2 regions of the Streptomyces sp. HNM0645 genome follow, and region 1 is predicted to be linked to the other one. Evidence: riboswitches for the same ligand, from Rfam matches in the RefSeq annotation. Region 1 holds a riboswitch; the other holds the start of a gene.

Evidence for each region. A riboswitch is a leader RNA that binds a small molecule or an ion and turns the genes downstream of it on or off. The one in region 1 is predicted to bind cobalamin.
Region 2: it holds a riboswitch for cobalamin, as region 1 does, so the genes downstream of both, QMZ92_RS11470 (CbtB domain-containing protein) here and QMZ92_RS27015 (cobalamin biosynthesis protein) in region 1, are expected to answer to the same signal.

What each region holds. Positions count from the first base shown of each region.
Region 1 is NZ_JASHLT010000045.1:8,808-12,200, reverse strand. It holds gene QMZ92_RS27025 (inorganic phosphate transporter) at 221-1,477, shown strand; gene QMZ92_RS27020 (hypothetical protein) at 1,490-1,711, shown strand; cobalamin riboswitch at 1,848-1,999, shown strand; gene QMZ92_RS27015 (cobalamin biosynthesis protein) at 2,031-3,014, shown strand; gene QMZ92_RS27010 (cobyric acid synthase) at 3,011-3,393, shown strand, end outside.
Region 2 is NZ_JASHLT010000014.1:111,805-115,197, forward strand. It holds gene QMZ92_RS11460 (C40 family peptidase) at 1-811, shown strand, start outside; gene QMZ92_RS11465 (CbtA family protein) at 870-1,640, opposite strand; gene QMZ92_RS11470 (CbtB domain-containing protein) at 1,659-1,874, opposite strand; cobalamin riboswitch at 1,913-2,094, opposite strand; gene QMZ92_RS11475 (lipid II:glycine glycyltransferase FemX) at 2,154-3,332, opposite strand.

The DNA.
Region 1 (3,393 bases):
TGCGACTACCCGAGAGGGGTAAAGGCCCGAAATTTGGCCGATTCCGATCGATGCGCCCCGGCTCCGAGGGTTGCCGACGTACCGCCGCAGGCGTAAGCGGAGGAGCCTCACCCCACTTGGAGACACTCCAAAGCCCGCCCCAGTTCACCTTCCGTTCACTCAGCGACCCTACGTTCACCCGAGCCACTGCCATCCGAACGATTGCCTGGGTACCCGGTAAATGGAGCACATCACCCTGCTGCTCGCGATTGTCGTCGTGACAGCACTCGTGTTCGATTTCACGAACGGCTTCCACGACACCGCCAACGCCATGGCGACGACCATCTCGACGGGTGCGATGAGACCGAAGGCAGCAGTGGCGATGTCCGCCGTGCTGAACCTGGTCGGCGCGTTCCTCTCCGTCGAGGTCGCCAAGACGATCTCGGGCGGCATCATCAACGAAGAGGGCATCCGCACAGAAGTGATCTTCGCCGCGCTCGTCGGCGCGATCCTCTGGAACCTGCTGACCTGGCTGCTGGGCCTCCCGTCCAGTTCCTCGCACGCCCTCTTCGGCGGCCTCATCGGCGCCGCCGTGATGTCCGCCGGCTTCTCGGCCGTCAACGGCGGCACGATCGTCACCAAGGTCCTGATCCCCGCCGTCGCGGCTCCGCTCGTCGCCGGCCTCGCGGCCCTCGTCGCCACCAGGCTGACGTACCGGATCGGTGGCACGACCGAGAACAAGGCCACCTCCAAGGGCTACCGCGCCGGCCAGATCGCCTCCGCAGGCCTGGTGTCCCTCGCCCACGGCACCAACGACGCGCAGAAGACCATGGGCGTCATCACCCTGGCCCTGGTCACCGGGGGCGTCCTCGCGCCCGGCTCGAACCCCCCGATGTGGGTCATCGTCTCCGCCGGCGTCGCGATCGCGCTCGGTACCTACCTCGGCGGCTGGCGCATCATCCGCACGATGGGCAAGGGCCTGACCGACCTCCAGCCGCAGCAGGGCTTCGCCGCCCAGACCAGCGCGGCGACGGTCATCCTGGCCTCCTCGAACCTCGGCTTCTCCCTCTCCACCACCCAGTCCTGCTCGGGTGCCGTGATGGGCGCGGGCCTCGGCCGCAAGGGCGGTGTGGTCCGCTGGTCCACCGCGACCCGGATGTTCGTCGCCTGGGGTCTGACCCTGCCCGCCGCCGGCCTGGTCGCCGCGGCCGCGGAGTTCCTGACCAAGCAGGGCACCTGGGGCATCGCCGCCGTGGCCGTGCTGCTCGTCGCGGGCTCCGGGGCCATCTGGGTGATCTCGCGCCGCAAGCCGGTCGACCACACCAACGTCACGGACGACGAGGTCGAACCCGCGGGCGTCGTCACCACCGCCATCGCGGCCGTCACCCCGCCCCCGGCCGGTGTCGTCGGGACCTCGGTGACCGAGGCCGAGGCGCCGAAGGCCGCCGTTCCGGCCCAGGCATCCGAGTCCACTGCGGCGCCCGCCGCCACGGTGTAAGGAAAGAACAGCATGAAGATCGACTGGGCAGCTCTGGGCTCCGTCTTCGGCGTGAGTCTCGTCGTGACCGTCGCCCTGGTGGGCCTGTTCACCCTGGGCGTCGCGGGTCTCTCCAAGCAGGAGGCCGCGGCGGCGCAGGGAGGCTCCGCGGGCCTCGCCCGCACGGGTGCGTACGCCTGCTTCGCGCTCTGCGCGGCGGCGGTGGCCTTCGGGATCTATCTGATCGTGGTCTGACGGCCGTACGGCACCTCCTCGCACAGGGGCCGGGCGCACCTCCGGGTGGGTCCGGCCCCTGTCGTGTGTGTGCCCGCAGCCAACCCGTGTGGGCCTCGGCACACTGTCCCGTCGCAGGTCAAGGGCGAGTTGACGGGCGTTCGGGGACCGTGGTGGACTTCCGGAGCCATTTACGGCGGCAGAAGAGGAAGCCGGTGCGAATCCGGCGCGGTCCCGCCACTGTCACGGGTGCGCTCCCCCTCACGGAGCGCCCCGGAGCCAGGAACTCTCTCCCGCCGGTCACGTCGAGCCAGGGCGCGGACCCTGAGTGAGGACGAACATGCCTGCCGAACCGGGGGGGCCGGGCGTGCCGCGCCCGGACATCACGTTCGCGTACGGCGCCGCGGCCGGGCTGGCCGGCGACCTGCTCCTCGGCGATCCACGCCGCGGGCACCCGGTCGCCGCCTTCGGCCGGGCCGCCGCCGCGGTCGAACGGAGACTCTGGCGCGACCACCGCGGCTGGGGCGCCCTGCACACCGCGGTGTGCACCGGCGGCGCGGTCGCCGCGGGCGCACTGGCCGCCGTCTCCGCACGCCGGTCGCGCGGCGCCGCCGTCGCCCTGACCGCGGCCGCCACCTGGGCCGTCGTCGGGGGCACCTCGCTGGGCCGGGAGGCCCGGGCGATCGGCGGGGCGCTGGCGGCCGGGGACATCGAGGTCGCCCGGGAGCGGCTGCCGCATCTGTGCGGACGCGACCCCAAGGCGCTGGACGGCCCCGGCATCGCCCGCGCCGTCGTCGAGTCCGTCGCCGAGAACACCTCGGACGCGGTCGTGGGCGCGCTGTTCTGGGGTGCGATCGGCGGCGTGCCCGGTCTCGTCGGGTTCCGCGCCGTCAACACCCTGGACGCGATGGTGGGTCACAAGTCACCCCGCTACCGGCGGTACGGCTGGGCCTCGGCCCGGCTCGACGATCTCGCGGGCTGGCCCGGGGCCCGGCTCACCGCAGCGCTCGCGACCGCCGCGGGCGGCGACCCGCGCGGCGCGGCCCGCGCCTGGCGCCGGGACGCCGCGAAGCACCCGAGCCCCAACGCCGGTCCCGTGGAGGCCGCGTTCGCCGGAGCCCTCGGCGTACGGCTCGGCGGGACGCTCTCCTACGCCGGCCGGGTCGAGCACCGGCCCGTGCTCAACGGCGCCGACGGCCGGGCCGTCGAGGTCGCGGACATCGAACGGGCGGTACGGCTCTCGCAGCGCGTGGGGGTGCTGGCGCTCGCGGTGTGCGTGGGCGCGCGCCTCGCGGCCGGGGCCCCGAGTCGGAGGCGCGCATGAGCGGGGGCGGGCTGCTGGTCGCCGGCACCACCTCGGACGCCGGCAAGAGCGTGGTCACGGCGGGGATCTGCCGCTGGCTGGTGCGCCGGGGCGTGAAGGTCGCACCCTTCAAGGGGCAGAACATGTCCCTCAACTCCTTCGTCACCCGCGAGGGCGCCGAGATCGGCCGGGCACAGGCCATGCAGGCGCAGGCCGCACGGGTGGAGCCCACGGCTCTGATGAACCCCGTGCTGCTGAAGCCCGGCGGCGACCGGTCCAGCCAGGTCGTGCTGATGGGCAGGCCCGTGGGCGAGCTGAGCGCGCGCGGCTACCACGGAGGTCGCCAGAAGGCGCTGTTCGAGCCGGTGATGGACTGCCTCGACGAACTGCGGAGCACGTA
Region 2 (3,393 bases), on a different contig from region 1:
GGTGGCGGGCCTCCAGGAGGCGGCGGCGCGCAAGCAGGGTGAGCTGAACGAACTCCGTGACCGGATCGGCACGGTGGCAGCCGGCCAGTACCGTTCCGGCGGCCTCGACCCGGCCCTTCAGCTGTTCCTCTCCGAGGAACCCGACACGTACCTCGAGAAGGCGTCGGCCCTGGACCGGGCCGGCGAGCGGCAGGCGGCCGTACTGCAGCAGTTCCTCTCCCAACAGCTGGCGCTCCAGCAGCAGCGCAGGGAAGCGTCCGAGAAGCTGCGCGACCTCGGCTCCGTACAGAAGGAACTGGGCAACCGGAAGACGGAGATCCAGATCAAGCTGCGCGAGGCCCAGCGCCTCCTCAACACCCTCTCGGCGAAGGAACGGGCCCGGATCGCGCAGGAGGAGGACCGGGCCAACCGGGCGAGCGCGCGGGTCGACCTCGGCAACGAGGCAAGTGCCTCCGAGCGCGCCGCAGCGGCCTTCGCCGCCGCCAAGAGCCGGGTCGGCATGCCGTACGTCTGGGGCGCGAGCGGCCCGAGCTCCTTCGACTGCTCCGGCCTCACGTCCTGGGCGTACCGCCAGGCCGGCGTGACGATACCGCGCACCTCCCAGGCCCAAGCCAGTGCCGGAACGCGCATCAACTCCCTCAGCGCCCTGAAGCCCGGCGACCTGATCATCATGCGCAGCGATCTCAGCCACGTCGGCTTCTACGCCGGCAACGGGCAGATCCTGCACTCGCCCAAGCCCGGTGCGCAGGTCCGCTACGAATCGATCGCCCGCAGCGGCATGCCCTTCATGTGGGGCGTACGCATCGGCTGACGCACGCAGCAGAGAGGGGCGCCGGCTCGAGACCGGCGCCCCTCTCGCGTGACAGGCGTCAGGACGAGGGCGCGACCGCCGCCCCCGGCTCCATGGCCGCAGTCCGTGCGCCAGACTCGCGCGGCTGCAGCAGCCGCTCGGCCAGTGCGCCGAAGACGAGGCCGAATCCGGCCCACAGCGTGGCCTGGATCGCGAGCGCCGAGATCCTGAACTGCCAGACGACGGCGGCCGGGAAGCCCTTCGGCATCTCGTTGACCGCGGGAAGGAAGGCGTACGCGAGTCCGACGGCGAGGACGAAGAACGCCCCTGCCGCAACCGACGCGTTCCAGTTGCCCAGACGGGGCGCGAGCCGCTTGCCCAGGATCACGCCGGAGACGGCGAGCAGCACGCTGAGCACCACCATGAGCAGGTACAGGGTGGTGCGCTGACTGATCGTCGCCGGATCGCTCACGGCCGGCGGGTTGGCGGGGTACTTGAGGAACGGCACCACGTAGAAGGCGATCAGGCCGCCAAGAGACAGCAGCCCGGCCGTGGCGCGCGGTCCGAATCCACCGATCCGGCCCAAGGCGAAGCAGTACGCCAGCGCGGCGATGCCGCCCAGGGCGACGCCGTAGACGAGGACGCCGGTCGCGAGGCCGGTGGTGGACTGGGCCGCGCGGCTGACCAGCTCCGCGCCCCCCTCTTCGTGGCTGTGCGCCGCCTCGTAGGCGATGCCGGCCTCGGTCGGCGGCTCGCCGAGGAAGTAGGCGACAATCAGGGCGAGGAGACCGGCCACGAGGCCGGCCACCATGCCGCGGGCAAGGAGCTTTCCGACGGTTGCGGAGTTCATGATGTTCGCGCCCCCGTCTCAGTGGCAGGGGAAGCCGAGCAGGTGCCGGCCGTCGTGCACCCATTCATGGACGCCTTCGCCGGCGAAGATGGCGGTGGCACCCTGCTCGGCGCCGACGAAGAAGAGCGCGAGCAGCATCAGGGCCCCGAAGAAGACGGCCCAGGGCAGGATCGACTTGACGGGCAGTGCGGCGGGGATGGCGGCGACGCTCGGCTGAGCGGTGGCCTGGGCCATGGCAGGACCTCCAGTGGGAACACGCGTCCCGGTCGGATGGAGCTCGCTCGACGGGGGCGAGTCTGACTTGCCGGGCCGCACCGCTCAGGAGATGAGCGGCTGCCGCCGGGCACACAGTGGCGCGACCGTGCCGGATTCCCACCGGCTTCCGCTGCCCATCGATTGACTTGTCCTGGTCAAGGTAGCGGAAGCCCCTCGAACCCACAACAAACTTCTAAATGACTTAGAAGAATCGATTAAGGTTCACCCATGACCGATCCACACGCCCCCGGGGTGGCTTCAGCGGCGCGACATGTACGCCTGCATGGCCCGGTGCAGGGTCTTGTTCACCGCTCCCTGCAGGGGCAGCTCCCACTCACCGAGGGTCTCCACCACTTCCCCTCCGGTGCCGAGCTTCCAGCGCATCAGCCCGAACGACCGCTCCGCGGGATCGAGGGTGTCCGGTACGCCCCGCATGTCGTACACGGCCGCACCAAGGGAGTGTGCGTCGCGGATCAGTCGCCACTGCAGAGCGTTGCTCGGCCTGACCTCGCGGCGGTGATCGGCGGAGGCCCCGGTCTGGTACCAGGCACGCCGGCCCGCCACGATCATGGTGTGAGCAGCGAGCACCTCCCCGTCGTGCCGGGCGAGGTAGAGCCGCATGCGCCCGTTCTCCTCGGCGTTGAGCTCTCGATGCTGCCGCTGGAAATAGGGGAGAGAACGTCCAAGGCGGAAGCCGTCGCGCCGCTCGGTGACCTGCAGCAGGTCGCAGAAGGCGGGAAGATCCTCGGCGGTGCCGAGGTAGGTCTCCACCCCTACCGTCTTCGCCTTCTTGATGTTGCGCCGCCACTCCTGGTTGAAGCCGGACCACAGGTCGTCCGTGCTGCGGCCGGCCAGGGGCAGCTCGAACAGGTGGCGGGGCTGGGCGTCGCCCGCGCCGCCGTCGTCTCCGCAGCGCCGCCAGCCGGCCGCCCGCAGCCGGTCCGCGACGGCCGCCCCGATCGGCTCGACGACGTCCGGCAGCACGTCGCCGACCCGGCGCCCCGGGCCGACGGCCGCCTTGAGCGTCTCGGCGCTCCACCGGCGGTACGCCAGAGGCGGCCCCATCCGCACGGCGAAGGCCCCAGCCGCCCGCAGTTGGTCGAGGAGCAGCTGCAGGACGCCCATCAGCGCCGGGTCGGCCCAGTCCAGCACCGGCCCCTCCGGGATGTACGCGAAGTACCGCCGGGTACCGGGCAGCTGCCGGTACAGCACCTGGGCGGCGGCACGCTGGCGGCCCGTCCCGTCGAACCAGCCGATCCGCTCGGCCCGCCAACCGTCCTTGACGGCGCTCCAGGACGGCAGCTGAAGGAAGCTGACCTGGTCGCCCTGCGTACGTCCCGAGAGGGAGTCGAGGTAGGCCAGGTGCTGCTCAACGGTCGTGGGCACGGTCTCCAGGGCACCGGCACGGTGGGTCGTCTGCACCTCGGCGACAGCCATGTCGAAGGTCTCCTCGTTCTGGTCCTTGCGCCTCCTGCGGGAGGGCGGCGGGATACCCCCG